Regions from separate parts of the Hamadaea sp. NPDC051192 genome, predicted to be linked through region 2. Evidence: riboswitches for the same ligand, from Rfam matches in the RefSeq annotation. Region 2 holds a riboswitch; the other holds the start of a gene.

Region 1 (15,588 bases), on a different contig from region 2:
GCGGAGGCGATGGCTTCGAGGCAGCCCCGCTGGCCGCAGCCGCAGACCGGGCCGCCCGGCCGGACGATGATGTGCCCGATCTCGCCCGCGCCCCAGTGGCCGCCCGCCAGCACCTTGCCGCCGACGATGTGCGCCGCTGCGATCCCGGTGCCGATGGGGATGAAGAGCACCTGGTCGTAACCGGCGCCGGCGCCCAGCGTCGCCTCCGCCAGTCCACCCGTACGCACGTCGTGCCCGACGCGTACGGGCAGTCCGACGCGGGCGGTCGCGAGGTCGCGCAGCGGCACGTTCCGCATGCCGCCGGTGTTCGCGGCGTACCGGATGACGCCCTCGGCCTCGTCGACGACGCCGGGGATGCAGATGCCGACCGCCACCGGGACGAGGTCGTCGGCGACCGCCTTGGCGGCCAGCCCTTCGACGATGCTCAAGATCGTCTCGACGACCGCCTCCGCGCCGCGCTCGGCGCCGGTCGTGTGCCGTTCCGAGTGCACGACCTGGTGGTCGGGGGTGACCAGGGCGCATTTGATGCCGGTGCCGCCGACGTCGACGGCGATGACGACCTGCGCTTCGGCGTCGGCCCGGCCGATCGGCTCCGGCATCCCGCTGTAGTTCTCGCTCACGGTTCCAGGATCACCGATCGGGTGAGGTTCCGGGGAGTGTCGGGGTCCAGTCCCTTGTGCCGGGCGAGCGCGACGGCGAAGCGCTGAGCCAGGATCAGGTCGGCCATCGGGTCGCGGCCGGCGGCGTTCACGAAGGTCGCGCCGGTCCGGGCGACGTCGGCGTCCAGGCCGGCCGGCACCTCGCCGAACGCCCAGACAGCCCGGCCGGGGGTGGAGATCGAGATCGGGCCGTGCCGGAAGTCCATCGCCGGGTACGCCTCGGTCCAGAACGCGGCGGCCTCCCGGCACTTCAGGGCGGCCTCCTGCGCCAGGCCGACGGTCCAGCCGCGGCCGACGAAGGTCACCTGCTCGGTGGCGGCCGGGTCGAGCGGCAGCTCGGCGGTCACGGTCTGCTCGGCGTCGGCGATCGCACCGCTGAGGTCTTCGCCGAGATGAGCGCGGAACAGCGCGAGAGCGCTGGTCGCGAACCGCGTCTGCACCACCGACTTCTCATCCGCCCAGGGGAGCAGGACGGTCTCGTCGGCGGCCGTCACCGCCGGCGAGTCCGGGTCGCCGATGATCGCCGTGGTGGGGATCGAGGTGGCGGCGATGAGGTCGAGCACCTCGGTCGTCGTCCCGGAGCGGGTGATCGCCACGATCCGGTCGTACGGGCGGTTCAGCGGGAACTCCGAACCGGCGAAGGCGTCGGTCTCGCCGAGTCCGGCTGCCTCCCGGAGGCCGGCGTACGCCATCGCCATGAACCAGGAGGTGCCGCAGCCGACGACGGCCACCCGTTCGCCCGGACGGGGCAGCGCGCCGGCCGCCTCGTCGGCCAGCTCGATCGCCCGTCGCCAGGACGTCGGCTGACTGGCGATCTCCTCATCGACGTACGCCATGAACCCACCTTTGCTCAAATCAGCTCGTTACAGCGATGTTTCGAGCGACATTGTGCGCGAGGCGGCCAACCACCCGCAAGCCGCACCGGACTTCGCGCAGGTCCACGCTTTGCATCCGGGGTTATCGAGCATTAGTGTGCACGAAACTACTCACCAAACGCGCAGGAGGCGACCGGTGGACCGCTATGCGCGGTGGAACTCCCTGCTGGAGCTGCTGACCGACACCGGCCGGGTCACGGTCGAGGAGGCGGCCGAGCGCCTCGACGTCTCCCAGGCGACCATCCGGCGCGACTTCGACCAGCTCGCCCAGCAGCAGATGATCACGCGTACGCGGGGCGGCGCGGTGGCCAACGGCGTCTCGTACGACCTGCCGCTGCGCTACAAGACGGCCAAGCACTCCGAGGAGAAGCAGCGCATCGGCGCGGCCGCCGCCGCGCTGGTCAGCCCGGGGATGGTCGTCGGCCTCAACGGCGGCACCACCACCACCGAAGTGGCCCGGGCGCTGGCCGTACGCCCCGATCTGGCGTCGGGCGCGGACGACGCGCAGCTGACCGTCGTCACCAACGCGCTGAACATCGCCAACGAACTGCTCGTCCGGTCCCGGATGAAGATCGTGGTCACCGGCGGTGTCGTCCGCCCGCAGTCGTTCGAGCTGGTCGGCCCGCTCGGCGGCGGCATCCTGCGCGAGGTCACCCTCGACGTCGCCCTGCTCGGGGTGGACGCGCTCGACGTCACGCTCGGCGCGGCCGCCCACCACGAGGGCGAGGCCGCGATGAACTCCCTGATGGTGGCGCGGGCCAAACGGGTCGTCATCATCGCCGACTCCTCGAAGCTCGGCGGGCACGCGTTCGCCCGGATCTGCTCGGTCGACCGGATCGAAACGCTGGTCACCGACTCCAGCGCCAACCCCGACCTGATCGAGGGCTTCCGGCACGCCGGCCTCACCGTCATCGTCGCCTGACCTGCCGGTTCTGCGGGGAAACGCCGGGTGGGTGACGAGGGTCAGCGGTAGCTCGGAATGCGCTGTACTGTCCCCGCATGGCTCCCGTACTCGAGATTCACGGGCTTCACAAGACCTACCGTGGGCTGTTCGGCGGATCGCGTACCGCCCTGGACGGCTTCGACATGGTGGTCGAGGCCGGTGAGGTGCACGGCTTCCTCGGCCCCAACGGTTCCGGGAAGACGACGACGCTGCGTACCCTGCTCGGCCTGATCAAGGCCAACGGCGGCGAGATGCGCGTCCTCGGCCGCCCGGTGCCCGACCACCTGCCCGCCGTGATCGGCGAGGTCGGAGCCATCGTCGAGAGCCCGCAGTTCTTCGGGCACTTCTCCGCGCGCGACACGCTCAGCCTGCTCGCCGACGCCGGGAACGTGCCGCAGACCAGAGTGGACGAAGTCCTGGAACTCGTCGGGCTGCGTGACCGTGCCAAGGACAAGGTCAAGGCGTACTCGTTGGGCATGAAGCAGCGGCTCGCGGTGGCGTCCGCGCTGCTCAAGCAGCCGCGCCTGCTCATCCTCGACGAGCCGGCCAACGGCCTCGACCCCGGCGGCATCCGCGAGATGCGCGACCTCATGCGTGGGCTCGCCGCGGGCGGCATGACCGTGGTCCTGTCCAGTCACATCCTCAACGAGGTCGAACAGATCTGCGACAGCGTCACCATCATCTCGCGCGGCCGCCGCGTCACCGCCGGCTCCGTGGCGCAGGTCCTGGCCGCGCATTCCACCGGTCAGGTGTTGGTACGCCTGGAGTCGCCGGCTGATCTCGCGACGGCTGGCGCGGCGTTGACCGAGGCCGGTGGACGGGTCACGGCCCACCCCGATCATCTGCTGGTCGCCGGGATCGCCAAGCCCGCCGAGATCACCCGTACGCTCGCCGCCCGGGACCTGTTCGTCAGTGAGCTGTCCCCGGTGGTGGCCGACCTGGAGAGCGTCTTCCTCCAGCTCACCGGCACCGCCCCGGTCACCGGTCAGCACCGGCAGGTGGACCAGTCCGTCGTCGCTCCCGTCTCTGAGGTGACCGCATGAGTCTCGTCCGCGCCGAGCGCCGCCGCCTGCACAAGCGGCGCGTCACCCAGGTCATGCTCGTGGTCGGCCTGCTCATCCTCGGCCTGATCGCGACGGGTACCTGGTTCTCCAACCAGAAGGTGAGCGACGCGACCCGGGCGAGCGCGGCAGCCCAGGCGCAGCACGACTTCGAGCAGAACGAAAAGGACTGGAACGACCGCTTCAAGCAGATGTGCGAGGAGGACGTCAAGGCCGGTCGAGCGCCTGAAGGCGCCTGCCAGGGTCCGCGTCCCGAGGACTTCCGGGCCGAGTACTACATGCCGAGCACGTTCGACTTCAAGTCGTCGTTCCGCGAGATGATCATGGTCTGGGCGATGATCCTCGCCTTCGTCGCGCTCGTCATCGGAGCCTCCTCGATCGGCGCCGAGTGGAGCAGCGGCAGCATGATGAACCTGCTGACCTGGCAGCCCCGCCGCGTACGCGTCCTCGGCACGAAGCTGGGTGTGCTGGTCGCCTCGCTGATCGGGTGGGCGATCGTCGTCGGAGCACTGTGGACGGCGGCGATGTGGGTCACCGCGGTCTATCGCGGCACCACGGCCGGGATGACGTCGGGCACCTGGCAGTCCTTCGGCCTCACCGGACTGCGCGGGCTTGGGGTCGTGGCGGCCGGGGCGATCTTCGGCTTCGTGCTGGCCTCGCTCGGGCGGCGTACGGCGGTCGCGATGGGCGTGCTGATCGCCCTGATCGTCGTCACCCAGTTCGGGCTCACGATTCTGCTGTTCATGGCGAAGGTCCGCTACCCGGAACTGTTCTTCGTGGGCAACTACCTCCAGGCCTGGATGGACGGCTCGGTCACGCTCTACGACCAGAACAGCTGCGTCTACGACACCGGAATCTGCCAGCCGGCGACCCTGGTGCTCACCTGGCAGAAGGCGGGCTCCATCTTCGGGGCCGGGCTGGTTGCCTTGGTGGGCTTGGCCATGTGGCAAATCCGCACCCGCGACGTCGCTTGATTTCCCCGTTAGACTGGGCGAACGTGCTCAGGACAACGGCGGAGGTCGATAGATGGCAGAACTGGACGTTGACCAGCAGTCTGCCCTGATCCCCACCCAACGTGAAGAGTCGTCACCAACTGTCGAGGAGTCCGACGACTTCCTCGACTCAGACCTGCCCGCACGTCCGATCCCGACGCAGCGCGTCACGCTGTCCGAACGGGATCAGGCGATGCTGGCCTTCGAACGGCAGTGGTGGAAGCACGCCGGGGCCAAGGAACAGGCCATCCGGGAGACCTTCGAGGTCAGCGCGACCCGCTACTACCAGCAGCTCAACAAGCTCCTGGACGATCCGCAGGCGTTGGCGTACGACGCGGTGCTGGTCAACCGGCTGCGGCGGCTGCGCATGAGCCGCGCGCGCAGCCGGGCCTGAACCGGCTCGCCTCACCCGGCGGCGCGTTGGTAGCGATCGGCCACCTTGCGCAGCTCCTCGACGAGCTCGGGGGAGTCCACCACGGTGAAGTCGTGGCCGATCGCGCCGAGCCAGACCGCCATCATCTCCACGTTGTCCGCGCCGAGCGTGATCGCGCTGCGCTCGTCGTCGACCGCCTCGACCGGGCCCAGCATGGCGGGCAGCCGCTCGGCGACCACCTCGGCCGAGGCGTGGACGATGATCCGGGCGGTGAACCGCCACGTCGCCGAGCCGACGCCGCGTGACACGTACGCCGCCAGATCCTCGGCCGGCAGCGGCCGGGGAGCGAAGCGTGGACCGGTCGGGATCTTCGGCTCCATCCGATCCACCCGGAAGGTACGCCAGTCCTGCCGCTCGACGTCCCAGGCGACCAGGTACCAGCGGCGACCCCAGGTCACGAGGCGATAGGGCTCGACGTCGCGGCGGCTGACCGAGGTGTCGTGCGACCGGTAGTCGAAGCGCAGGCGTTCGTGGTCGCGGGCGGCGTTCGCGATCGCGGTCAGCACGGCCGCGTCGACCCGGGGACCGGGCTGGTCCGGCCCGACCGCCACGGTGTAGCTCTGCAACGTGTTGACGCGACGGCGCAACCGGCTCGGCAGCACCTGTTCCAGCTTGGCCAGCGCCCGGAGCGCGGTCTCCTCGATCCCGGCGACCGAACCGGTGGCCGCCGTACGCAGCCCGACCGCCACGGCCACCGCGTCCTCGTCGTCGAGGAGCAACGGCGGCAGGTTGGCGCCTGCCCCGAGCCGGTAGCCGCCGATCGCGCCCCGGGTGGCGTTTACGGGATAGCCGAGGGAGCGCAGCCGGTCGACGTCGTTGCGGACGGTCCGGGTGCTCACCTCGAGGCGGTCGGCCAGCTCGGTGCCGCTCCATTCGCGCGGGGTCTGGAGGAGGGAGAGCAGACGAAGCAGGCGGGCGGAGGTCTCCAACATGTCCGTCATTCTGCCGGAGTATTAGGAACGGGGTGTTCCTATTGGCTTGGCAGAGTCAGCGACATGAGAAATCACAAGTGGCTCGGCCTCTTCGCCATCCTCGCCGCGACGATCATGAACCTGCTCGACTCGACGGTGGTCACGGTGGCGGCCCCGGCCATCCGGGCCGACCTCGGCGGCTCGTACGCCAGCCTGCAGTGGATCGCCGCGTCCTACACCTTGGCGTTGGCGGTCGGGCTGCTCACCGGCGGGCGGCTCGGCGACATGTTCGGCCGCCGCCGGATGCTCATGATCGGCGTGGTCGGCTTCGTCGTCGCCTCGCTGGCCTGCGCAGCCGCCTGGTCGCCCGAGGCGTTGATCGGCGCGCGCGTACTGCAGGGGCTGTTCGGCGCGGTCATGATCCCGCAGGGCTTCGGGCTCATCCGGGACCTCTTCCCGCCGCAGGAGATCGGCAAGGCGTTCGGCGCGTTCGGCCCGATCATCGGCCTGTCCACGATCCTCGGCCCGATCGTGGCCGGCCTGCTCGTCGACGCCGACCTGTTCGGCACCGGATGGCGCGCGGTCTTCGCCGTCAACCTCCCGATCGGGCTCTTCGCGCTGCTGGCCGGGGCGAAAGCACTTCCCGTCGGCGTCAGCCCCGCTGCGCGTACCCTTCGCTTGGACATGGGTGGCGCGGTGCTGGCCGGGGCCGGAATGCTGATGCTGGTCTACCCGCTGGTGCAGGGCCGCGAGCTGGGCTGGCCCGCGTGGCTCTTCGCCCTGCTGGCCGCGTCGGTGGCCGTGCTCGGAGTGTTCGTCGTGAGCCAGGTACGCCGGAAGCGGACCGGCCGCACGCCGCTCGTCGAACTGAGCGTCTTCAGCAAGCGGTCCTACTCGACCGGTGTCCTCTTCGTGATCGTCTTCTTCGGCGCGGTCGTCGGGCTGTCCCTCGCGATCGGCCTGTTCCTGCAGCTCGGACTGGGCTACAGCCCGGTCAAGGCCAGCCTGACCATGGCGACCTGGGCGGTCGGCGCGTTCGTCGGCACCGGGTTCGCCGCCGGGACGATGGCCAAGCTCGGCCGGCACGTCCTGCACCTCGGGCTGGCGCTCATCGCGGCCGGACTGACCTGGGTGTACGCCGTCTTCGCGCGGGCCGGTGTGGGTGTCGACGGCGGCGATCTGGCGTTGCCGCTGCTCGTCTACGGGGTCGGCATGGGCATGATCTTCGTGCCGCTGTTCGACATCATCATGGCCGGCGTCGCCGATCACGAGGTCGGCTCGGCCTCCGGGATGCTGGAGTCGCTTCAGCAGCTGGGCGCGTCGCTGGGCGTGGCCGTGCTGGGCACCGTCTTCTTCGGCACGATCGGTACGCGCTTCGACCCGGCGACCTTCGTGGCCGCGTCGAAGACGGTCACTCTGATCACCCTCGGGCTGATCGGGCTGGCCTTCGTCCTCGGCTTCTTCCTGCCGCGTCGCGCCCGCGCACACGCTCCCGCCGCTCCCGTTCCCGCTGCCGACCTCGTCGCTGCTGGAGGTGTCGCCGCCTGAGTTAGGCGGCAGATCAGGGATATGCATGCTTCCGAGGCCCAAGATCGCATGCATATCCCTGATCTGCCGGGAACCGCCATCGAAGCGACGCGGCGGGGCATCGGGGGGAACCCCGATGCCGGTGTGCCGACCCACCCTTACGGTTGGCCTCATGCGCAGCATCTCCCGGCGCCTTGTCGGCGTCGTAGCCGCGATCGGCCTAGCCGTCGCGGCGGTCGCGATCGCGGCCCAACCCGCTCAGGCGGCGTACCAGACGGTGGAGACGATGGTGCCGGGCGCGCAGGGCGACGATCCCGCCGTCCTCGACACCACGCTGTATCTCCCCAGCGACGGCAAGAGCAAGCATCCCGCGGTGCTGCTGGCGCACGGCTTCGGCGGAACGAAGCTGTCGGTCGCCCAGGACGCCAAGGATCTCGCCGATCGCGGGTACGCGGTCCTCACCTATTCCGCGCGCGGGTTCGGGCGCAGCACCGGGCACATCCACCTGGACGCCCCGCAGTACGAGATCAAGGACGCCCAGCTGCTGCTGGACTGGCTGGCCGCGCGGACGGACATCGAACTCGACGGCACGGGAGATCCCAAGGTCGGCGTGGTCGGCGGCTCCTACGGCGGTGGCCTCGCCCTCCTGCTCGCGGCGTACGACCAGCGGGTGGACGCGATCGTGCCGATGATCACCTGGAACGACCTGAGCACTGCGCTCGTGCCGAACGGCGTGTTCAAGCAGGCCTGGGCGGGCGTCTTCTTCGCCGGCGGCGCTTCCGCCATGGGCGCGCCGGCCAAGGGCGCCGGGGCGGGCGATCCCGCTTGTGGACGGTGGGCGGCCGACGTGTGCGCGGCGTACCTCAAGCTCGCGACGACCGGTGTGCTCGACGATCAGACCAAGGCGCTGCTGGGCGAGCGCAGCCCGGCCGGGGTGCTCAACCGGATCAAGGCGCCGACCCTGCTGGTCCAGGGCGAGGCGGACACGCTCTTCCCGTTGTCCGAAGCGGACGCGAACGCGCACGGCATCACCAACGCTCCCGTACGCGTGGCCTGGTTCACCGGCGGTCACGACGGCGGCGACGGCGCGCAGTCCGATCAGGACCGGGTCAAGTTCCTGATGCTGCAATGGCTCGACCATTACGTACGCGGCGACGGCGACGCCCCGTCGACGAGTTTCACCTACTCCCGGGTCACCGGGCTCGACGCCGTCGAACGGGGACGGCTCGCCACCGGCTACTCCGTGGACGCGTACCCGGGGATGGGGGGCGACGCGACGACCACGGTCGAGCTGAGCGGCCGGGCCCAGGAGATCGCCAGCCCGCCGAACGGCTCGCCCGCGGCGGTGTCCTCGCTGCCCGGCACGGGCGCGGCCGCGTCGCTGCTCAGCAGCCTCGCCACCGACCTGCCCGGCCAGCACGCCCGGTTCGACACCGAGCCGATCAGCGGCGGGCTGACCGTCGTCGGCTCGCCCAAGGTCCGGATCAAGGTGGCCTCGCCGACCGGCGAGGCGACGATCTTCGTCAAGCTCTACGACGTCGCTCCGGACGGCACGGCCACGTTGGACAACGGGCTGCTCACGCCGCTCAAGCTCACCGGACTGCCGGCGTCGCTCGACACGGCCCAGCCGGTCGAGGTCACGCTGCCCGGCATCGTGCATCGCGTCGAGGACGGCAACCGGCTGCGGCTCGTCATCGCGACCGCGGACCAGGCGTACCTCGGGCCGGTCGACCCCGTCACCTACTCGGTGGATCTGGCCGCCGCCCAGCTCACGCTGCCGACCGTGAACGGCACGCCGATCCAGACCTCCGAGGCGCTCTGGGTCTGGGTCCTCGCCGGCCTGGTCGCGGCGCTGCTCATCGGGGTGCTCGCAGCCGTGGTCATCGCGCGGATCCGCGGTCGTCGCAAAGAACAGAAGATCACCGAGGAGTACGCCGAGACGCCGCTATCGGTCAAGGGACTGCGGAAGACGTACGGGAAGTTCGTGGCGGTCGACGAGATCAGCTTCACCGTCGAACGGGGTCAGGTCGTCGGTCTCCTCGGCCCGAACGGCGCCGGGAAGACGACCAGCCTCCGCGTGCTCATGGGGCTCACCCAGGCGACCGCCGGCGACGTGTTGATCTTCGGGCACAAGCTGGCCCCGGGCGCGCCGGTGCTCTCAAGGATCGGGGCGCTCGTCGAAGGGCCGGGCTTCCTGCCCCACCTCACCGGTGAGCAGAACCTGCGCGCGTACTGGCGGGCGACCGGACGGCCCTGGGAGGACGCGCAGTTCACCGAGGCGCTGGCGATCGCCGGGCTCGGAGACGCCATCCACCGGCGGGTGAAGACGTACTCGCACGGCATGAAACAGCGGCTGGCCGTCGCTCAAGCCATGCTGGGCCTGCCCGAACTGCTCGTGCTGGACGAGCCGACCGACGGCCTCGACCCGCCCCAGATCGCCGAGATGCGCCGCGTCCTCCAGCGGTACGCGGTCGACGGCCGGGCCGTGCTGGTCTCCAGCCACCTGCTGGCCGAAGTCGAGCAGACCTGCACGCACGCCGTCGTCGTTCACAAGGGCCGGGTCGTGGCCTCGGGCCGGGTGGACGAGATCGTCGGCGACACCCCGACCACGCTGTTCGAGGTGAACGACCTCGATCTGGCGCAGAAGGTGCTCGACCGGGTGGACGGCGTCGCCGGGTACGCCGTCGACGGCGACCGCACGCTCGTCGCCGATCTGGGCGGGGTGCCCCGCAGCGAAGCGGTCGCCGCCCTGGTCCGGGCCGGGGTCGGCGTCGACCGGGTGACCCCGCGACGGCGGCTCGAAGACGCGTTCCTCGCCCTGGTCGGCGACTCGACGGCAGGAAGTGGAGACCGATGAGCACCCTCACCGTTCAGGGCGCGGCCGAGGGCTACCGCGCGCACCGCACGCTGACCGTCGCCTCGGAATGGCGTCGGCAATGGCGCCGCCGGCGTACGCAGTTGGCGCTGGGCTTCATGGTCCTGCTCCCGCTGATCCTGCTGGTCGCCTTCCAACTCGGCTCGTCCGACGACGACGAGTCCGGCGGCCGGGGCCAGTTCTCCGCCCTCGTCGACGTCGCGACCGCGGGCGGGCTCAACTTCGCGCTGTTCACGCTCTTCGTCAGCTCCAGCTTCCTGCTGGTCGTCGTGGTCGCCCTGTTCTGCGGCGACACCGTCGCCAGCGAGGCGAGCTGGGGGAGCCTGCGCTATCTGCTGGCGATCCCGGTTCCCCGGGCGCGGCTGCTGGGCGTGAAGCTGACCGTCGCCCTCGGCTACTGCGCGGTGGCCATGCTGACCCTGCTCGGCACCGCGCTCGCCGTCGGCACCCTGCGCTACGGCTGGCACCCGCTGCGCTCCGGCCTCGCGGCCGACATCCCCGCCGGCGAAGGCCTCGTCCGGCTGCTCGCCGTCACCGGCTACCTGGGGCTCTCCCTGCTGGTCGTGGCCGGGCTGGCGTTCCTGCTCTCGACGCTCACCGACGCCCCGCTCGGCGCGGTCGGCGGTGCGGTGCTGCTCTACATCGTGTCCAGCATCCTGAACCAGATCACGGCGCTCGGCGTCATCCGGAACCTGCTGCCGACCCACTACAGCCAGGCGTACCTGGGCCTGCTGACGACGCCGGTGCAGGTGGACGACGTCGTCAAGGGCGCGATCTCGGCGGTGGCGTACGCCGCGATCTTCTGGATCGCCGCCTGGGTCCGCTTCCTCCGGAAGGACGTCACCTCGTAACCGGGCCGCTCACCTTAATCGGGCCGCTCAGCGCAGCGGGAAGACCTCGCCGCGCGGGGTGAAGGGCAACCGGGCGCCGGTCGGCATCAGGTACGCGTGCGAACGGCGTACGCGGAGGACGTCGCACTGGCCGTCGGTGATGATCAGGATCGGGCCGTCGTCGGGGAAGTCGGCGGCCCGTTCCAGCAGCCGGATGGCGGGCTGCAACTCGGTGCCGCCCCGGCCGCGGACGCGTACGCGGCCCGCGATCTCCTCGACCGGCAGGTAACCCGCGTCGTAGGCGGCGGCGTCGCAGAAGACCACGCGGGCCGCCGGGACGTCGCGAGCGAGCGCGAACGAGGCGATGGCACCGAGCGCCTTGCCCATCAGGGTGGCCGGCATCGAACCCGAGGTGTCGAGGACGACGCCGAAGGTGCGCTTGCGTTCGGTCTGCTCGGGCCGGTGCCAGCCAGGTCGCGGGATGTCCGGGGTGGACGCCTGGCGGCGGGACGGGCGGGCGTACGAGCGGGTGCGCTCCATGGGCGTGAAGTAGTGATCGAACCACTGGGCCAGGCGCACGTCCCATGGCGGAGCTGGAGCGTCGAGGACGCGGATCTCCGCGACCAGACCGGCGGGCAGCCAACCCCGGCCGTTCTGCTCGTGGTACTCCAGCCCAGAGGTGAGCGCCCGGCGATAGAAGTCGTCGAGGTCGGCGGCCCGAGTCGCCTCCCCGGCACCGGGAAGCGGCCGGTCGAGCATGTCGCCGAGACCGCTGCCCCGCAAGGTCGCCAGCTTCCGGTAGCGCCGCAGGTTCTTCGTGATCTCGTCGTAGACCTGCTCGCTGGACCAGCCCTTGAGCGCCGGGTCGTAGAGGCAGTCCGGTGGCAGCTCGCCCACGCCCATCTCGACCAGCCAGCCGTTGATCACGAAGTCGGTCGCGACGTTCCACAGGTACGCGTCACGGCTGCCGACCCGTTCGCCATGCCGCAGGGCCGCGTGCAGCATCTCGTGGGCGAGCACGAAGCGGCACTGCGCCTCGGGTAGCGTGACCAGCGGGTTGACGTAGATCTCGCCGGCCCCCGCGTCCACCGCGGCGATGGAGATGTTCCAGGCTCGGGTCAGCTCGACATCGCCGACGACGCGAAAGCCGGCCGCCAGTGCGCCGAGCAACGGATAGGCCGAGACGAACCAGCGACGGGCCTGCTCCCACGGGCTGTTCAGATCGATCGCCGCCGCCGGCCGATACGCCGAACCAGCCCCCTCGACGGCCGCCGTGGCCGCGCTCGCCAGCCCGACCGCGAACAACTCGGGCCAGGTCAGCGACGGGATGCCGACTGCCTGCCGCGGTGGTGTGTACGCCCTGAGCGGCCGGATGTCGCTGCTCTCGCCGCCCGTCCCCAGCACCCGGAAGCCCTCCGGTACGCCGTCGAAGCGCCACCGCTCGGCCAGCGCATGCTCGTCCGCGGCCGGCAGCGGAGTCGGGATGTCGATCGGCGGCGTGCCAAGCCGGAGCTGTGTCTGGAACCGAGCGACCACGAGACAGGCGGCGGTCTGTTCGGCCGGGGACGGCGTACGCCCGCTCGCGGTGTGCCCGAACCCGAGGTGCAGTGCGCAATGCGTCAGCACCCACAGCCACTCGTCCGGGGTCAGATCGGCGTACCGGTTGGCCACGATGTGCCCGTCGTCGCGTACGGCGGCGAAGCCTCGCGCTCGGGACAGCTCGGCGTCCTCGGCGTACTCGACGAGCACCGATCGGGGACGGCCGTGGTTCATTGCTTCGAAGACGGCCTGGCCCCGAAACAGCCGGACGCCCGCGAGGAACGACTCCTCCCGGGGGTCGACGCGGTCGGCCGCTCGCCGGCGAGCCATCAGGCGCGGGCCGCGACCAGGCGCGGCAGATCCCGGGCGACCTCGACGAGGAACCAGGCGGGCAGCACCGGCTTGCCCTCGTCGTCGGCCGCCACGACGAGCTGCGCACACTCCAGGGAGATCTCGGCCAGCTCGACCAGCAGCGCCTTGGCGCGCAGGGCGAACTCGCGTACCGCCTTGCTCGCGTGCTCCCGCCCGGCCGGAAGATCCTTGATCAGCCGGACCCGGAACGCCTCGGCGAAGAAGTACAGCAGGTCGCGATCGGTCGCGGCGCGCGGCCACGAGACGTCGCCGCGAACGATCGCGTCGAGGCCATAGCGGTTTCGCAGCGTCTTCACGTACGCGCCGAAGGCGGCGGCGTGCTGCTGGGTCAGCGTCCCGGCGGCGAGTAGCCGCAGCGTGTCCGCCGAGATCTCCTCGCCGTACGAGTGCAGCGCGTCGGACAGCATGTGCCAGGCGCGCGGGGTCGAGAACGGCTCCTCGGTCTTCGGTGGCTCGTTCCACAGATGATCCGGGCGCTGGGTCAGATAGTCGAGCACCCAGGCATGGATGCCGGCCGAGGCGGCCCAGCCGATCCAGTCCGACGCCGAAGCCCGCAGATGGATGTGGATAAGCCGGTTCACCAAGGCGGACGCCATCGGCCGGGCGAGTGCGTTGTCGGTCGCGCGGTTGCCCGCCCCGATCACGATCGAACCCGCCGGCAGTTCGTACGCGCCGATGCGGCGGTCGAGGATGAGCGAGTAGAACGCCTTCTGCACCTCGGGGCTGGACGCGTTCAGCTCGTCCAGGAACAGGCAGTACGGCTCGTCCCCGGCGATCGACTCCGGCGGGGCGAAGCGGCTCCGCCCGTCCCGCAGCTCCGGTACGCCGATGAGGTCCTCGGCGGCCAGCTGCGTACCGACCAGCGTGACGCACGGTAGCCCGAGCGACTCGGCGAACTGCCGGACCAGCGAGCTCTTCCCGATGCCGGGAGCGCCCCAGACGAAGACCGGGCGGACCACCGCGACGTGCAGGAGCACGTCCGGGAGGAGAGCCGGAGTCACCGTGTGGACCGAGTGCATGGTCATCGATGATGAGCGGACCGCGTACCGGGCGCAAAGCCATTTCGCCAAGAGGCTCCCCGCGAGGCTCCTCAAGAGGCTCCCCGAGAGGTGAGAGTCACATCTCACCTCTCGGAACCTGGTCGCAGCCGGGATCATGGTTCTGCTTAACTGGCTGCACAACCGAATACCTCATCCAGAGGAGCAGAGGGACACGGCCCGATGAAGCTCCGGCAACCCCTGGCCCGGCCTTGGTGCTGCGGCGGTAGGTGCCAACTCCGTCCGGATTGACCCGGGAAGATGAGAGGAAAGTTCTCATGACTGTGCTTGGCACGGCTTCGCCCGCCCGCAACCTCGTCTGTCGCGCTTGCGGCGCCACCTACCCCCTCGCGGCTCAGCACGCCTGTTTCGAGTGCTTCGGACCGCTCGAAGTCGCGTACGACAGCGAAGCTTTGAAGCAGGTGACCCGCGAGCAGATCGAGGCGGGCCCGAACAACATCTGGCGCTATGCCGGCCTGCTGCCCGCGGGTCAGGACGAGGCCGCGCGGGTGACCCTGAACCCCGGTCTCACGCCGCTCGTGCGCGCGGACCTGCTGGCCGCGGAGCTGGGCATCACCGGCGGCCTGTGGATCAAGGACGACTCCGCCAACCCGACCCACTCGTTCAAGGACCGCGTCGTGTCGGTCGCGCTCAGCGCGGCGAAGGCTTTGGGCTTCCAGCGGTACGCCTGCGCGTCGACCGGCAATCTCGCGAACTCGGTCGCCGCGCACGCCGCCCGGGCCGGTGTCCCGTCGGTGGTGTTCGTGCCGCACGACCTGGAGCCCGGCAAGATCGTCACGACGGCGGTCTACGGCGGCGACCTGGTCGCGATCGAGGGCTCCTACGACGACGTCAACCGGCTCTGCTCGGAGCTGGTCGAGACCGACGAGTTCGAGGACACCGCGTTCGTCAACGTCAACGTCCGGCCGTTCTACGCCGAGGGCTCGAAGACGCTGGGCTACGAGGTCGCCGAGCAGCTCGGCTGGCGGATCCCGGCACAGGTGGTCATCCCGATGGCCTCCGGCGAGCTGCTGACCAAGATCGACAAGGCGTTCGAGGAGCTGGTCGAGATCGGCCTGGTCGAGGCGCCCGCCGAGGGCTGGACGGTCTTCGGCGCGCAGTCGGCCGGGTGCAACCCGATCGCGCTGGCCCTGCACAATGACACCGACGAGATCCAGCCGCAGAAGCCGACCGGCATCGCGAAGTCCCTGAACATCGGCGACCCCGCCGCCGGCCCGTACGCCCTGGAGTCGGTGCGCCGCACGGGCGGCTGGATGGAGTACGCCGACGACGAGGAGATCCGCGCTGGCATCCAGCTGCTGGCCCGGACCACCGGCGTGTTCGCCGAAACGGCCGGCGGCGTGACCACGGCCTGCCTCGTCAAGCTCGTCAAGAGCGGTCGCCTCGACCCGGCCAAGGAGACCGTCGTGTTCAACACCGGCGAGGGTCTGAAGACCATCGACGCCGTCGCCGAGAAGGTCGGCCCGACCTACCGGGTCAAGCCGTCGCTCAAGGCGGCCAAGGAAGCCGGTCT
Region 2 (15,588 bases):
GGCCTGGAGGTCGTCCTCGCCGACGGGGAGGTGCTGCGCACCGGCCGGCGTACGCCGAAGGGTGTCGCGGGCTATGACCTGACCAGCCTGTTCGTCGGGTCGGAGGGCACGCTCGGGATCGTGACCGAGGTGACGGTGGCTCTGCGCCCCGCGCCGGAGCAGTCGCTGAGCCTGGTCGCCGTCTTCCCCACCACCGCCACCGCCGGCAAGGCGGTCAACGAGATCATGGCGAGCGGTGCCGCCCCGAGCCTGCTGGAGCTGCTGGACAACGTTCATCTGCGCGCCATCGAGGCGTACCGGCCGATGGGGCTGGACCAGGAGGCCGCGGCGATCCTGCTGGCGGCAGCCGACACCGGCGGACGCGCGGCCGCCGACCTCGACCGGATCGCCGAACTGGCGCTGGCGGCGGGGGCGACCGAGGTCTACCGGGCCACCGACGACGAGGAAGCCGCCGCCCTGTTGCAGGCTCGGCGGGCGGCGCACCCGGCGATGGAGCACCTCGCGGCCGGGATGCACGACCGCGGCGGGCTGATCCTGGACGACATCGCGGTGCCCCGGTCCCGGCTAGCCGAGCTGCTCGACGGCATCGCCGAGATCGCTGCCCGCCACGAGATCACCGTCGGGGTGGTCGGCCACGCCGGCGACGGCAACCTGCACCCGAACATCGTGGTGGACCGGGCCGATCCGGCCAGCGTCCAGCGCGGCCACGTCGTCTTCGACGAGATCATGGAGCTGGGCCTGACGTTGGGTGGCACGTGCACCGGTGAACACGGGGTCGGCCTACTCAAGCGTGGCTGGCTGGCGACCGAGGCCGGGCCGGTCAGCATGCGGGTCCAGCAGGCGATCAAGAATGCCCTGGACCCGCGCGGCATCCTCAACCCGGGCAAGATCTTCTAACCCTGCTTCCGCCGCGCTGGATCAGGGTTCCGGGTCGAATCTTGGACCAAGATTCGACCGAGAACCCTGATCCAGCCTAGAAGGGCGGGCAGGGATCAGGAGCGGGTGCGGGCGGCGTCCGCCGAGGCGTCGTCGGGCATCGTCTGCGACCGCCGTTCGGCGTCCACCCGGCGCTCGTACGCCTCGACCTCGGCGCGCGTGGTGGCCTCGTCCCAGCCCAGGACGCCGGCCATGATCCGGGCCGCGTGCGGTGCCGTCTCGACCCCGCGATGCTCGGTCTCGATGCTGATCCGCGTACGCCGAGTCAGCACGTCGTCGAGGTGCAGCGCGCCTTCGGCACCGGCCGCGTACGCCACTTCGACGGCGAGGTATTCGGGCGCGCCCTCCAACGGATCGCCCAGATCGACGGCGGAGTCGATCAAGTGGAGCAGGTCGACGGTCAGCGTCCCGTAGCGTTCCAGCAGGTGTTCGACCGCGCCGACGGTGAGCCGCGACTTCGCCCGCCGGGCGAGTTCGGCCCGCCGACGCCACATCGCCTGATAGCCGTCCGCCCCGAGGAGGGGCAGGTCGTCGGTCGCCGATTCCAGACCGCCTCGCCCGGGCCGCTTCCGGCCCTCCGCCCAGCTCGCCGGATCGAGCGACCGGAGCCGGCGGACGACGTGGTCCACGACGTCGGAGGCCATGACCCGATACGTCGTGAGCTTGCCCCCGGCCACCAGGAACAGCCCGAGCATCGGTTCGACGACGGCGTGCTCCCGGCTGAGCGCCGAGGTGGAGTCCTCCTCGCCGGACAGCAGGGGGCGGAGTCCGGCGTACACGCCTTCGATGTCGTCCCGGCCGATCGGCCGGTCGAGGACCTTGTTCACCTCGCTGAGCAGGTAGTCGATGTCGCGCGCGCTGGCCGCCGGATGTTCCCGGTCGAGCATCCAGTCCGTGTCGGTGGTGCCGATGAGCCAGTGCCCGCCCCACGGGATCACGAACAGCACGCTCGACGCCGTACGCAGAATCAGCCCGACGTCGCCGGTGATGGCCGACCGCGGCACCACCAGGTGGATGCCCTTCGAAGCGCGTACGCGCAGCCCAGGCCGGGCGTCGGGGAGCAGCGCGGTGATGTCGTCGCTCCAGACGCCGGTCGCGGCGACGACGGTCCGGGCCCGGATGGCGAACTCCCGGCCGGTCTCGTCCGTCGCGCGTACCCCGGTGATCTCCCGAGCCTGGCGCGTGAGACCGGTCGCCCGCACCCGGGTGACCACCGCCGCGCCGAGACTCGCGGCCGTACGCGCGAGCGAGATCACGAGCCGCGCGTCGTCCACCTGGCCGTCGAAGTAGCGGATGGCGCCGACCGCGGCCTCCGGCCGCAGGGACGGGAAGAGTTGGTGCGCGCCGCGCTGGGTGAGGTGGCGGTGCAGCGGCATGCCACGGCCGGACGCGCCCTGAAGCCCGGCGGCGAACGCGTCGTAGAGCGCGACCCCGGCGCCGTAGTAGACCCGATTCCAGGCGCGCTTCCACGCTGCGTCACCCGGGAGGGGGACCAAGAACGGCACCGGCCGGACGAGATGCGGCGCGAGCCGGGTGGCGAGCAGCCCGCGTTCCCGCAACGCCTCATGGACGAGGTGGAACTCCAGTTGCTCCAGATAGCGCAGCCCGCCGTGGACGAGCTTGCTCGACCGTGACGACGTGCCGCTGGCCAAGTCGTTCGCCTCGATCAAGGCGACGGACAAGCCACGGGAGGCGGCATCGAGCGCGGCCCCTGCGCCGGTCACGCCGCCCCCGATGACCAGCACGTCGAACTCTTCCTCGGCGAGCCGGCGCAGATCGGTGACGCGGCGTGCGGGCGACAGGGTGCCGGCGGTGTTCCGGGAGACCTGACGGTCGCGCACACCTGCACGATACTGTGCGATCATGGCCGATCAGCCGCCTTCCGCGCAGTGGCATACGCCACCTGGCCCGCCGGCCCCGCCCGCTCCGGCGACGACGTCGAGCACCGGTGCGATCGTCGCGGCCGCATTCGTGGGCGTCGGTCTCGTCGCGCTCGCCCTGTTCTGGCAGGCCGCGGGCTGGTTGGCCGATCAGGTCTTCCTCCAGCTCGACGTGCCGCAGCCGTGGTGGATCTGGGTCGTCGTGGCCCTCGTGCTCGGCCTCCTCGCCGGGGTGCCGTCGCTACTGCTCGCTCTGATTCCTCGGTCGCCCGCAGTCCGCGAGACCGGCCGCGCCTGGCTGATCGCGACCGGAGTCGCCGTGCTCGGCGGAATCCTGCGGGTGGTGCCCGATCCGCAGAACGAGGCGTACTTGTTCGTGCTGGCGGTCGCGCTGGGGGTCGCGGCCTTCTTCCTGCGTCGCCGGCCCCGCACCGCCAGCAGCGTCGGGCTCGCCGTCGTCGCCGGACTCGTCGCGCTGATGCCGTGGCTGGTCCTGGGCTCCCTCGGCGGCGCCTTGGAGACCCTTCTCGCGGTGCTCGCGGCCGCGTCCGCGGGCTGGCTCGCCTCGTCCACCTTGGACGGCCGCTTCTGGACGGCGTTCGGCGCTAGCGCCGGATCCCCCGTTGGCGCTGGATCAGGGTTCCCGGTCGAATCTTTCCCCAAGATTCGACCGCAAACCGTGATCCAGCTGGAAAGCGGCGGCCGGGCTCGGCGGGTGGTCGTCGGCGGACTGGTGGCCGGCGTCGCGTTCGCGCTGCTCGCGGCCGGTCTGGGTGCGTCCGGCGCGCAGCTCGCGGCCATGTTCGTGCTGCCGCCGCTCGGCTTCGCCGCCGCCGCGCTCGCCTCTTCGCGTACCACGGGCTGGCTCGTCGGCATCGCCGCGCTCGGCCCGCTCGCCTTCGTCGACCCCGACGAGATCAGCCTCTTCCTGCTCGGCCGCGACATTCCCTTCTGGACCCTCGTCGCGACCGGCGTCTCCCTCGCGGTGGGGCTGGTGCTCGCGCTGGTCTACGGCCTCGCGGTCCGCAAAAACCCGCACAAGGCCGTCGCCTGGTCACTCGCCGCGCTGGTCGTCCTCGCATCGATCAGCTTGTACGCCGTGAGCGGTCAACCGGGTCTGCACGGTGAGCGGCTGTTCGTGGTGATGAAGGAGCAGGCGTCGCTGGCCGGGCTCCCGACGACGACCGGGCCCGGCAGCGGGCGGGACGCCCGGGTGGCCGCCGTCTACCAGCGGCTGGTGCAGCAGGCCGACCGTACGCAGGCCGACCTGCGTAAGCAGCTCGACCGCTGGCACCTGTCTTACCAGCCGTACTACCTGGTCAACGGCATCCAGGTGGACGGCGGCCCGCTCGTACGCCAGTGGCTGTCCGCGCGCGACGACGTGGATCGCGTACTACTCGATCCGGTGCTGCGCCCGTTGCCGTCGGAGATCGAGACCCACCACGGGCCGTTGACCTCGCCCGGCACGGACCACTGGAACATCGACATGGTCGGCGCGCCGACCGCGTGGGCGCAGGGGGTCACCGGCTCCGGCATCGTCGTCGGCTCCTCGGACTCCGGCGCGGACGGTACGCATCCCGCGCTGGCCGCGAACTTCCGCGGCGGCCCCGACTCCTGGTACGACCCGTGGAACGGGACGACCCAGCCGACCGACCACAACGGCCACGGTACGCACACGCTCGCGACCGCGGTCGGCCACGAAGGCGTGGGCGTCGCACCTGGCGCGCAGTGGATCGGCTGCGTCAACCTCGCCCGGAACATGGGCAGCCCGTCCTACTACCTGGATTGCCTCCAGTTCATGCTGGCGCCGTTCCCCACCGGTGGGAACCCGTTCACCGACGGGCACCCGGACCGGGCCCCGAACATCCTCACCAACTCGTGGGGCTGCCCCGAAGTCGAGGGCTGCGACCCGGCCTCGCTGCGGCCCGCGATCGACGCGCTGGCCGCCGCTGGAATCGCGGTCGTCGTCGCGGCCGGCAACAGTGGACCGCGCTGCGGCAGCATCACCGACCCGCCCGCCACGTACGCCTCAGCGATCACCGTCGCCGCGGTGAACAGCAACGGTGCCGTCACCGACTTCTCCAGCCGGGGTTCGTCCGACACGCCGGGCAAGCCCGACATCGCCGCGCCCGGCGAACAGGTGCTCTCGGCGATGCCAGGCGGCACCTACGAGAAGGCGGACGGCACCTCGATGGCCACCCCGCACGTCGCGGGCGTGATCGCCCTGCTGTGGTCGAAGGAGCCCGCGCTGATCGGCGACCTCACCGCCACCCGCCAACGCCTCACCACCTCAGCCCGCCCCGCCACCACCCCCACCTCCTCGGACTCCTCCGCCTGCGCCCGCTCCGCCTATACCGTCGGTGCCGGCATCGCCCACGTCCCACCCACCCCTTCCCGTTGATCATGGAGTTAACTGTGGTGTCGCCGGTGTGTCACAGCCGGAAACTCCATGATCAACGCCTCGCATCCGGCGGAAGTCGGGTGGCGCCGCAGGAGCGGGCGGAGGAGGTCAGGTCAGTTGGGTGAAGTGTTTCGGGGCGGGTGGGGGTGGCTTCGAACTCGCCTTGCCGACCGCTCGGCGTACGTCTCGTTCGGCTTCCCGCGACTCCATCCCGCCCGCGCGGAGGAGGTCGGTCGCCATCGACCGCACCTGGGCCACGATGACGCTCCCGGAGAACCCCAACCCGCTCAGGTACGCGTCCGACGCGTTGCGTACCGATCGGACGGCGGCTTCCCGGCTGGCGTCGGGCGGCAGCTCTTCGGCGTACTCGCGGTGCACCCAGCGGATGGTGTCGGCGAGTGAGCGGAGCGAGGAGACGAGGGCGGTCGGGACTGGTTCTTCGTCGCGGATGACCGAGACGCTTCGGCGGATCAGGACCCGGGAGTTCCGCAGGCAGCGCGCGATGTGGTCCTGCCCGTCGACGTACTGGGCCAGCGCGCCGCGTTTGCCCCAGCGGATCGGGGAGAGGGTGGCGATCTCGCTGGCCGCCGTGAGCGCCTCCTCGAACGCGGTGAGGTGCTTCTCCGCCTCGCGGAGATCGGTCAGCGCCTCCTCGGCCTTGCTCCGGTCCCGGTGTTCCAGCGCCTCCGCGGTCAGGCGTACGCCGTCGGCCAGGTCGTCGAGCAGCGGCCCGGCGGCCCGGGAGACCACGGTCAGCGGGTTCTGGGGCAGGACCAGGGCCATCACCGCCAGGCCCACGCTGCCGCCCACGATCGCGTCGACGAAGCGGCTGAACAGGTACTCGTCGTTGGTCGGGATGACCGCGACGACCAGGACGGCGCCGGCGGCGGACTGCATCACGAGCGACGGCCCACCTCCGGCGAAGATCGCGACCAGGATCGCGAGCACGACGACCAGCGATATCTGCCAGGCGCCTCGGCCGATCACGAGGATCAGCGCCTCACCGAGGAGGATGCCGAAGGCGTTGCCGAGGACGATCTCGACCGCCCGGCGCATCCGCTGCCCGATCGAGACCGCGAGCGTCGCCACGGCGGAGATCGGCGCGAAGTACGGCTGCGGATGGTGCATCAGGTTGTACGCGATGAACCAGGCGAAGCCGGCCGCGACGGCGGCCTGCACAGCGATGCCGAGGCTGCCCCGCGCGCGCTGGATTCGGCGCTGCAGGGTGGCCTTGAACGCGACCTCCACGTCCGAACGCTACCTGTGACCAGCCCTTCGGCAGGCCGGAATCGCATTGATCATGGGGTTGGCGGCCCCGACACACCGTCGAGACCACGGTTAACCCCATGATCAACGAAGAAGGTCAGGCAGCGCAGGCGGAGGGTGGGGTGGGGATGGCGGGCGGGGCGGTGGCGACGACGGCTGCGAGCGCGGTCAGGAACGCGTCCACGTCCGCCTCGGTGGTGCCGAGGCCGATCGACGCACGCAGCGCGGTCGCCGGGGCGTACGCCCAACCGGCGCGCTGGGCGGCCTCGCCGAGCAGACGGCGGGCCAGCGGATGCGCGCAGAACAGCCCATCGCGTACGCCGATGTCCCGGCGGGCCAGCCCGGCGGCGATCTCGGCGGACTCCCGGCCGGCGACGGCGAACGAGACGATCCCGACGCGGGGCGCGTCCTCGGCGAAGACACGCAGCTCGGCGACCCCGTCGAGGGCGGCCAGCCCGGTACGCAGTCGCCGCAGCAGGGCCTGCTCGCGGTCGGCCAGCGCCACCCGGTCGGCGGCTTCGAGTGCGTCGCACACGGCCGCGAGCGCGACCGCGCCGAGCAGGTTCGGCGTACCCGCCTCGTGCCGGGCCGGGCCGGTCGCCCAGTGGACGTCGTGGGTGGCGTCGCCGACCTTGGCGCTCGCACCCCCGCCCGCGAGGTACGGCGTCGCCGCGTCCAGCCAGTCCGACCTGCCGACCAGGACGCCCGCCCCGAACGGCGCGTACAGCTTGTGGCCGGACAGGGCCAGATAATCCGCGCCGAGGGTGGCGAGGTCGACCGGGTGGTGCGGGGCGAGCTGGGCGGCGTCGACCGCCACGCGAGCGCCGTGCCGCCGCGCGACCAGGGACAGCTCCCGGATCGGCCACAACTCCCCGGTCACGTTCGTCGCGGCGGTGACGCTGACGAGCAGCGGCGTCGTCGGCTCGCCCAGGACCGTGCCACGCCGCAGCTCGCGGAGGGCCGAGTCCAGCGACCGGACCGCCTCGCCGGGCGACGCCGGCACCGGCAGGCGTACGCACTCCTTCCAGGGCAGCAGGTTCGCGTGGTGCTCGCCGGCGAAGGTCACGACGAGGGTCTCGGCCGGAATGACGTGCGCGAGCAGGTTCAGCGCGTCCGTCGTGTTGCGAGTGAAGATGACGTAGTCGTCCGCGCGCGCCCCGACGAAGTCACCCACCGTCTGGCGAGCGCGCTCATAGGCCAGGGTGCAGCGCTGGGACAAGGCTCCCGCGCCCCGGTGCACACTCGCGTACCAGGGCAGAATCTCGTTCACCGCGTCGCTCGCCGCCCGCGCGCACGGCGCGGTCGCGGCATAGTCCAGATTGATCTGACCTGGTACGCCGAGAACAGCGGGCTCGGCGACGGGGACGAGGTCGGTGACCTGACAGGGAGCCTCGAGTACAGCGGTCATGGCAGTGCCCTCCCGGGGGTCCAGGGACCCCGGGTGCTCGACCAGGGAACGGGGTCCGCGCTTGCCTCGCGCGCTCATCGAGCGAGGCCCGGTCATCACCCGGGGCACCCCACCGCAGATAGGAGGGTTGCCGGACGGCTAGCCGGGGCTGTACACCGTCACTCGTGACCTGATCCACACCCTAGCGTGGGTAAGCTGCGTTGCATGTCCGAGTTCCCGCCGAGTGGGATACCCCACAGCGAACCGACACCCGCCCCGGCCCAGCCCGTGGGATGGCCCGCACCGGGTGGTCTGCCGCCCGCGCCGCTGCGCCCGAGCGGGTGGCAACGCTGGAAGCGACCGGTGACCCTCGGCGGCGTCATCGTCTTCTTCGCGGCCGCCTCGATCGCGATGCTCGTCTTCCTCGGCTTCAACATGGGCGTCCAGGCCCTGCTGGTCGGGTTGGCGGCGGCCATCGTGCCGGTGCCGATCCTGGTCTTCTGCTTCCTCTGGCTCGACCGCTACGAGCCGGAGCCGACCTGGGCGCTGGTGGTCTGCTTCGCGTGGGGCGCGGTGATCGCGACCGGCATCGCGTTGATCGTGAACACCTGGAGCTCCAAGATCTTCGAGCAGAACGGGATCTCCGACGGCATCGTGGCGGTGGTCGTCGCGCCGTTCATCGAGGAGCTGAGCAAGGCGGCCGCCCCGTTGCTGCTGCTCTTGCTGCGCCGTAAGGAGATCTCCGGGATCACCGACGGCATCGTCTACTGCGGACTGTCTGCGACCGGCTTCGCGATGACGGAGAACATCCTCTACCTCGGCGGCCACGCGTACGCCGCGGGCAGCGAGGAGTACGGCGTCAACACCGGGCTGCAGATGCTCTTCGCGACCTTCCTGGTCCGGGTGCTCTTCTCGGCGTTCGCCCATCCGCTGTTCACCTCGATGACCGGCGTCGGGATCGGCATCGCCGCGCGTACGGCGAGCCCGGTCGTGCGCTGGCTGGCGCCGGTCGCCGGTCTCCTCGTCGCCATGATGCTGCACGGCACGTGGAACCTGATCCCCACGATCGCCGCCGCCACCGGGCAGACCATCCTCGTCCTCTACGGCTACTTCGCCCTGGAGATGCCGATCTTCCTGGCCATGGTGGCGTTCGCCCTCTGGCTGCGCTCGCACGAGGGCCGGATCACCGTACGCGCGCTGCCGGCGTACGTGCGAGCCGGCTGGTTCAGCCCGCCCGAGGTCGCCGCGCTAGCCTCGCTCAGCCGCCGGCACGCCGCCCGGACGTGGGCCAAACGGGTCGCGGGCGACCCCGGCCGCAAGGCGATGACCGCGTTCCAGTTCGCCGCCACCCGGCTGGCCCTGGTCCGCGACGGCATCGAGCGCGGCTTGAACCGTACGCCCGAACAGCAGGCCAAGGCGCGGGACGAGGAGCGGTCGCTCCTCGAACAGATCACGGCGGCCCGCGAGGTGTACGTCGGGCGCGACCCGCAGACGCCACCCGCCCGGTGGACGGGTACGGCGTACGAGTTGAGCTTCCCGGACGGCGAGACGCGAACCGTGTCGCCGCCCCCGGAGCCGGTGGTGCCGATCCCCGTGCTCATGCCCCCGCCGCCGGCGCCCACCTGGGGCTATCCCGGCTGGCGGAGGTGAGTCAGGCGGTGGCCGTGCTCGCGGCCTCCCGCTGAGCCGACTCCTCGCGGAGCTTGGCCTCGATCTGCTTGCGCCGGCCGATCATCGCCCGGATGCCGGTGTTGAACATGGCGACCAGCGGCACCGCGATGAGCGCGCCGATGATCCCGGCGATGGCCAGGCCGCCGGCGATCGCCGCGATGACGGCGAGCGGGTGGATGGCGACCGCCTTGCCCATGATCAGCGGCTGGAGGACGTGCCCCTCCAACTGCTGTACGCCGATCACGACGGCCAGCACGATGAGCGCCGTGACCCAGCCATTGGTCACCCCGGCGACCAGAACCGCGACCGCGCCGGACACGGTGGCGCCGATGATCGGGATGAAGGCGAACAGGAAGACCAGGGCAGCTAGCGGGAGCGCGAGCGGCACCTTCAGGATCCAGAGGCCGACGCCGATGCCGATGGCGTCGATGAAGGCGACCAGGACGGTGGCGCGCACATAGGAGACCAGCGTGTGCCACGCGGCGCGGCCAGAGTAGTCGATCGCCTCGCGGGTCGCCGGCGGCAGTACGCCGACGAAGAAGCGCCAGATGATGTTGCCGTCCCGCAGGAAGAAGAAGAGCGAGAAGAGCACCAGGAACAGGCCGGTCAGCACGTCGGCGGTGGTGGACGCGGTCGCGAGCGCGCTGCTGGTGAGCTTGTCGCGGTTCTCCGTGACCCACTTCTGAATCTGGTCGCCGAACGCCGTGAGCTGCTCGTTGGTCAACCCGAGCGGGCCGGACTTGAGCCACTCCCGGATGCCCTCGACGCCCTTGGCCGCGTTGTCGGCGACCTGCGGGACGTTGTCGACGAACTGCGTGATGACGATGGTGAGCACACCGGCGACCGCCCCGATGCCGAGCAGCACCACGATCGCCGTGGCGAGGGAACGGGGCAGGAACCGGGAGAGCACCCCGACGAACGAGCCCAGGAGCGCGCTGAGCAACAACGCGATCACCAGCGGGATGATCACGTGCGAGAGGGTGTTCACCAGCTTCAGCGCGAAGTAGACGATGATGCCGAGGATCAGCACGCGCCAGCCCCAGGCGGCGGCGACGCGCAGGCCGACGGGCACCTCCACGTCGTCACGGCTGGAGGTGCTGCTGTGCACTACTTCTGGGGTCTTCGGTGAGGGGTCGGCCACGGGATCCTCCTCGGCCTGCTCGTCGTGCTGGGCGCGGCGGGCGCGCACGCCGGCGCGCCCAGCCTGGTAGGCCCTCTTGATGTTGGCCCGGGCCTGCTCGAACCGCCCCAACGCACACCTCCTGCCACCTGTCTGAGCACGTTGGCCGGTCTTACCGTATCCGGCGGGGGCACCCCGGGCATCCGGGTATACACCCATCTCGCCTTCAGGGGCCTCCGACGCGATGCCGTCGGGCACCGGTCCGGATCCGGCGTCGGGTAGCGTGCCTGACCGTGACCGCAGCAAGTCAGCCCGACTCCGGCCTCCCCATTCGCCTCCTGCTGGACCGGGTTCTGGTCCGTCTCGAAACCGGTGACGGCGAGCGGCTCTCGGCCGCCGGCATCGTGATCCCCGCTACCGCGTCGGTCGCGCACCGGCTCGCCTGGGCGACCGCCGTCGCGGTCGGCCCCAACGTCCGCTCGATCGTGACCGGCGACCGCGTCCTGTTCGACCCGGACGACCGCTCCGAGGTCGAGCTCCACGGCCGGGACTACATCCTGCTCCGGGAGCGCGACGTCCACGCCGTGGCGGCGACCCGGATCGAGGAGAACGGCACCGGCCTCTACCTCTGACGCCCGCCCTTCCCCGGTTATGCTACTACTCCTGTAGCATTGAAGCATGCTGTACGCCATGCCCGCGCTGGACGCCGACGACCGCCGAGTCCTCGGCGAACTCGACGCGATGCGCGCCGACCTCCAGCTGCACCTCCGGGAGAAGCCCCGGTGGGAGGGCCAGCTGCGCCGAAGCCTGTTCGCCGCGGCCATCCAGGGCTCCAACACGATCGAGCGAATCACGATCAGTGACTCCGACGCTCGGGCGCTGGTCGAGCATGCGCCGATGTCGGCCGACGCGAGCGAGCAGACCCAGCAGGCGGTCATCGGCTACCGGGACGCGATGAGCTACGTGCAGCAGGTTCCGACGCTCCCGTTCTTCGCGTACTCCGAGACGCTGCTGTCGACGCTGCACTTCATGATCACGAAGTACCAGCCCGCGAAGTGGCCGGGGCGGTATCGGGCCGGCGGCATCTACGTCACCAGCGCGGACCCGCTGGAGCCCGCGTACACCGGGCCGGACGCCGATCGCGTGCCCGGGCTCATGGACGAGCTGGTCGGCTGGCTGCGCGAGGGCGACCTGGGCGCGCCGGCCTATGCGCGCGCCGCCATGGCCCACTTGAACCTGGTCTGCGTCCACCCTTGGCGAGACGGCAACGGCCGCATGGCGCGAGCGCTGCACACCCTGGTGCTCACGCGGGCGGGCGAACTCGCCGCCGAGTTCTCGTCGATCGAGGAGTGGCTCGGCGAACAGGTCCACACCGTCCAGTACTACGAAGCACTGCGTACGACGCAGGACGGCACCTTCCAGCCGGAGCGCGACGCCCACACCTGGCTGCGCTTCGTCTTGAGCGCGCACCACCGGCAGGCGCAGCGCGTCCAGCGGCGCTACCAGTGGACGGTGAAGGTCTGGGAGGACATGGCGCAGCTCGCCGGCCAGCACGGACTGCCCGAGCGCGTGGTCTCCGCGCTGTACGCCGCGGCCGTCGGCGAGCTTCGGCGTACGACCTATCAGCAGGACGAGGACCTCAGCCGTGACCAGGCCATCCGCGACATTCAGGCGTTGAGCCGGATCGGCCTGCTGCGCTCACGCGGGAACGCGACGACTCGGGTCTACCTTGTGGACGGTCCGGCGGCGGAGGCGGTGGAGGCGGCGACCGCTGCGGTTCGCGCTCCCGGCCGCGACCCCTACCTCCAGCGGTAGCCGGCTAGTCGGCGCCCAGGCGCTTGAGCGCGGCGAGGGCGACGTCCCGCTTGGTCGTGTACCAGAACGGCGGCAGGCTCTTACGCAGGAAGGCGCCGTAGCCCCGGGCCGTCTCCAGCCGGGAGTCCAGCACCGCCACCACGCCCTTGTCCGAGGTGGACCGGATGAGCCGGCCGACACCCTGCGCCAGGCGTACGGCGGCGATCGGGACGCTGACCGAGGCGAAGCCGGAGCCGCCCACGTCGTCCACCGCCGCGCTCCGGGCCGCCGCGAGCGGCTCGTCCGGGCGCGGGAACGGCAGCCGGTCGATCACGACGAGCTGGCAGGCGTCGCCGGGCACGTCCACGCCCTGCCAGAGCGACATCACGCCGAACAGGCAGCTGGCCTTGTCGGCCCGGAACTTGCGGACCAGCAGCGGCAGCGCCTCGTCGCCCTGCAGGAACACGGTGTGGTCCGTCTTCATGCGGACCAGTTCGGCGGCCTGCTGGGCGGCTCGCCGGGAGCTGAACAGCCCGAGCGTACGCCCGCCGAGCGCCTCGATCAGGGCGAGCAACTCCTCGGCGGCCGCGTCGGGCAGACCGGACGCGGCCGGTCGGGGCAGGTGGGCCGCGACGTAGAGGATGCCCTGCTTGGCGTAGTCGAACGGGGAGCCCACGTCGAGCGAGGTCCAGGGCAGCTCGTTGTGCTCGGCCGGGGGCTTCTCCTTCTTGGGCGGCAGCGTGCCGACCGGCGCCTTGGCTGCGGCGTCGGGTGCGGGCGGCGTCTTCGCGATCAGCCCCAGCGACCGGGCGACCGGCTCGAACGTGCCGCCCAGGGTCAGCGTGGCGGAGGTGGCCACGACCGTGCGCTCCTCGTAGAGCTTCTCGGCCAGCAGGCCCGCCACCGACAGCGGCGCGACGACCAGCGCCCGGCGTGGCTCGTGCTCGACCCAGGCCACGTCGTAGTCGGCCGCCGCGAGCAGTCGCTGCGCCGTGGCGTTCAACTCGGTCAGCGTCGCCTTCGCCTGCTGTTTGCGGACGGGGTCGGGGTCGTCGGCCTTGACCTCGCCGATCTGCCGCAACGCCCGGCTGGTCGCGCCGTCGATCAGCGTGCAGGCCTCGTGCAGCACGTTGGGCAGGCCACTCTGCAGTCGGCCGGCCGGGGTCTCGACCAGTCCCAGCGTCAGCGCGTCGGCTGCTTCCTGCAGCGAGGCGTGATCCTCAGGCTCGATGTAGGAGCGCGAGGCGCGGGCGGTCCGGTCGACCGCCTCGGCGGTCATCTCCGCCTGGGTCGCGCTGGAGACCCGGTCGGCCAGTTCGTGCGCCTCGTCGATGATCAGCAGCTTGTGCGGCGGGACGATCTGCCGCCCGGCCATCATGTCGACGGCCAGCAGCGAGTGGTTGGTGACGACCAGGTCGGCCTCGCGGGCGCGGGCGCGGGACGCCTCGGCGAAGCACTCCTGCCCGTAGGGACAGCGGCTGGCCCCGACGCACTCGCGGGCCGGCATGCTGACCTGCCGCCAGATGACGTCGTCGACGCCCGGATCCAGCTCGTCCCGGTCGCCGGTGTCGGTCTTCGCCGCCCAGTCGCGCAGCCGGTCGAACTGTTTGCCGAGCCGCCCGGCCTCACCGATCCAGACCGTCTTCGTCTTCGCCGGGCCGGTCTCTGCCACCGTGGCGTCGAACAGGCCGGCCTGAGGCTCCTCCTCCGCGTCGCCGGCGTGCTCCAGCTTCGCGACGCACAGGTAGTGATGGCGGCCCTTGAGGACGGCGAAGGTGGGCTCCCGGCCCAGCAGCGGCCGGACCGCCTCAGCCAGCCGGGGCAGATCGTGGTCGACCAGCTGAGACTGCAAGGCCAGGGTGGCCGTGGAGATGACGACCGGACCGTCCACAGTCAACGCGGGGGACAGGTAGCCCAGCGACTTTCCGGTGCCGGTGCCGGCCTGCACGAGCAGGTGCTCCCCGGACCGCAGGGACTCGGCGATCGCCGAGGTCATCGCCTCCTGGCCGGGACGGGCTGATCCGCCGGGGACCGCGCCGACCGCGGCGGCCAGGATCTCTTCTGCGGTGGCAGCCTTCCGTCGGGTCACGTCACGACCCTAGCGGTCCGGGCCGACAACTCCGCCCCCGCACGCGGGCGGTGGGCGTACCGGCCGCTCGATCGCCGATCGGCGTGGCGCGCTCGGGGTGACACCGTGTGACAGGATGGGGAGGCGATGGACGAGCAGCACCAGGCGCCGCTGCCGGACGATCGCCACCTTCCCGTGGCGGTCGCGCATATGGGCGACCGCGTCCGGGTGGAGATCACCAAGTTCGACGGCACACCCCACCGGGGCTATCCCGCCGTCCTGCTCGGCTCCGACGACTACGGCCGGTGGCTCGGCGTACTGCCGGGGACGGTGTCCGACAGCGGCATCCGGCACGAGCGGCCCTGGGTCCTGCTGGTCCCGGAGGACGCCTGGTGGACGGCGATGTTCAATCCGCCGCCGCAGGGCAGCGAGATCTACTGCGACATCACCACCCCCGCGGAGTGGATCGCCGACCGCGTCCTGCTCGCCGACCTCGATCTCGACGTCAAGCGACGCCGGGAGTCCGGTGCGGTTCTCCTCGTGGACACCGACGAGTTCGACGAGCATCGGCAGCGGTTCGCGTACCCGGCCGGGCTGGTCGAGCAGGCCTGGGCGGCCGCACGGTATCTCGAGCGGGCGCTCGCCGACGGCAGCGAGCCGTTCGCCTCGGTGTACCGGCAATGGCTGGACAAGGTCGTCGCCTGGGCACCGGTGGACTTAGCGGCCGACCCACACGACCAGGCATAACTTCGCAAAACCCGGCACGCTGGTGACGAATGCGTGATGATCTGGACATGACACGCCGGTTGAGCGAACTGCTGCGGGTCCCGCCGGGTGCTGTGGACCTCCGCGCGATCGACCCGCGCGGTACGCCGGGCCTGCCCAAGGCGGCGGGCAAGGACCCCAAGACGTGGGCGCGGGCGCAGCTGCCCATCCTCGGCGCGGAGCTGTTCGCCTGGCAGGAGAAGCTGTTCGCGCAGGCGAAGAGCGGGGCATCCCGGCAGCGACTGCTGCTCCTGCTGCAGGCGATGGACTGCGGCGGCAAGGACGGGACGATCAAGAAGG

What was found. Region 2 has a riboswitch for S-adenosylmethionine ahead of AB0M47_RS19750 (aminotransferase class V-fold PLP-dependent enzyme). Riboswitches for the same ligand answer to the same signal wherever they lie in the genome.
Region 1: another riboswitch for S-adenosylmethionine. It lies ahead of thrC (threonine synthase); the one in region 2 lies ahead of AB0M47_RS19750 (aminotransferase class V-fold PLP-dependent enzyme).

What each region holds. Positions count from the first base shown of each region.
Region 1 is NZ_JBFBAZ010000085.1:18,978-34,565, forward strand. Features, by position in the region: gene AB0M47_RS28515 (ROK family protein) at 1-599, opposite strand, end outside; gene AB0M47_RS28520 (sugar isomerase) at 617-1,495, opposite strand; gene AB0M47_RS28525 (DeoR/GlpR family DNA-binding transcription regulator) at 1,671-2,456, shown strand; gene AB0M47_RS28530 (ABC transporter ATP-binding protein) at 2,534-3,520, shown strand; gene AB0M47_RS28535 (ABC transporter permease subunit) at 3,517-4,512, shown strand; gene AB0M47_RS28540 (DUF3263 domain-containing protein) at 4,565-4,924, shown strand; gene AB0M47_RS28545 (YafY family protein) at 4,936-5,895, opposite strand; gene AB0M47_RS28550 (MFS transporter) at 5,959-7,422, shown strand; gene AB0M47_RS28555 (alpha/beta fold hydrolase) at 7,574-10,258, shown strand; gene AB0M47_RS28560 (ABC transporter permease subunit) at 10,255-11,127, shown strand; gene AB0M47_RS28565 (hypothetical protein) at 11,155-12,975, opposite strand; gene AB0M47_RS28570 (MoxR family ATPase) at 12,975-14,018, opposite strand; SAM riboswitch class I at 14,205-14,322, shown strand; gene thrC (threonine synthase) at 14,333-15,588, shown strand, end outside.
Region 2 is NZ_JBFBAZ010000043.1:5,553-21,140, forward strand. Features, by position in the region: gene AB0M47_RS19730 (FAD-linked oxidase C-terminal domain-containing protein) at 1-897, shown strand, start outside; gene AB0M47_RS19735 (glycerol-3-phosphate dehydrogenase/oxidase) at 993-2,801, opposite strand; gene AB0M47_RS19740 (S8 family serine peptidase) at 2,800-5,217, shown strand; gene AB0M47_RS19745 (FUSC family protein) at 5,326-6,465, opposite strand; gene AB0M47_RS19750 (aminotransferase class V-fold PLP-dependent enzyme) at 6,581-7,891, opposite strand; SAM riboswitch class IV at 7,944-8,061, opposite strand; gene AB0M47_RS19755 (PrsW family intramembrane metalloprotease) at 8,096-9,520, shown strand; gene AB0M47_RS19760 (AI-2E family transporter) at 9,522-10,793, opposite strand; gene AB0M47_RS19765 (co-chaperone GroES) at 10,955-11,293, shown strand; gene AB0M47_RS19770 (Fic family protein) at 11,340-12,476, shown strand; gene AB0M47_RS19775 (ATP-dependent DNA helicase) at 12,481-14,451, opposite strand; gene AB0M47_RS19780 (DUF402 domain-containing protein) at 14,734-15,270, shown strand; gene AB0M47_RS19785 (PPK2 family polyphosphate kinase) at 15,318-15,588, shown strand, end outside.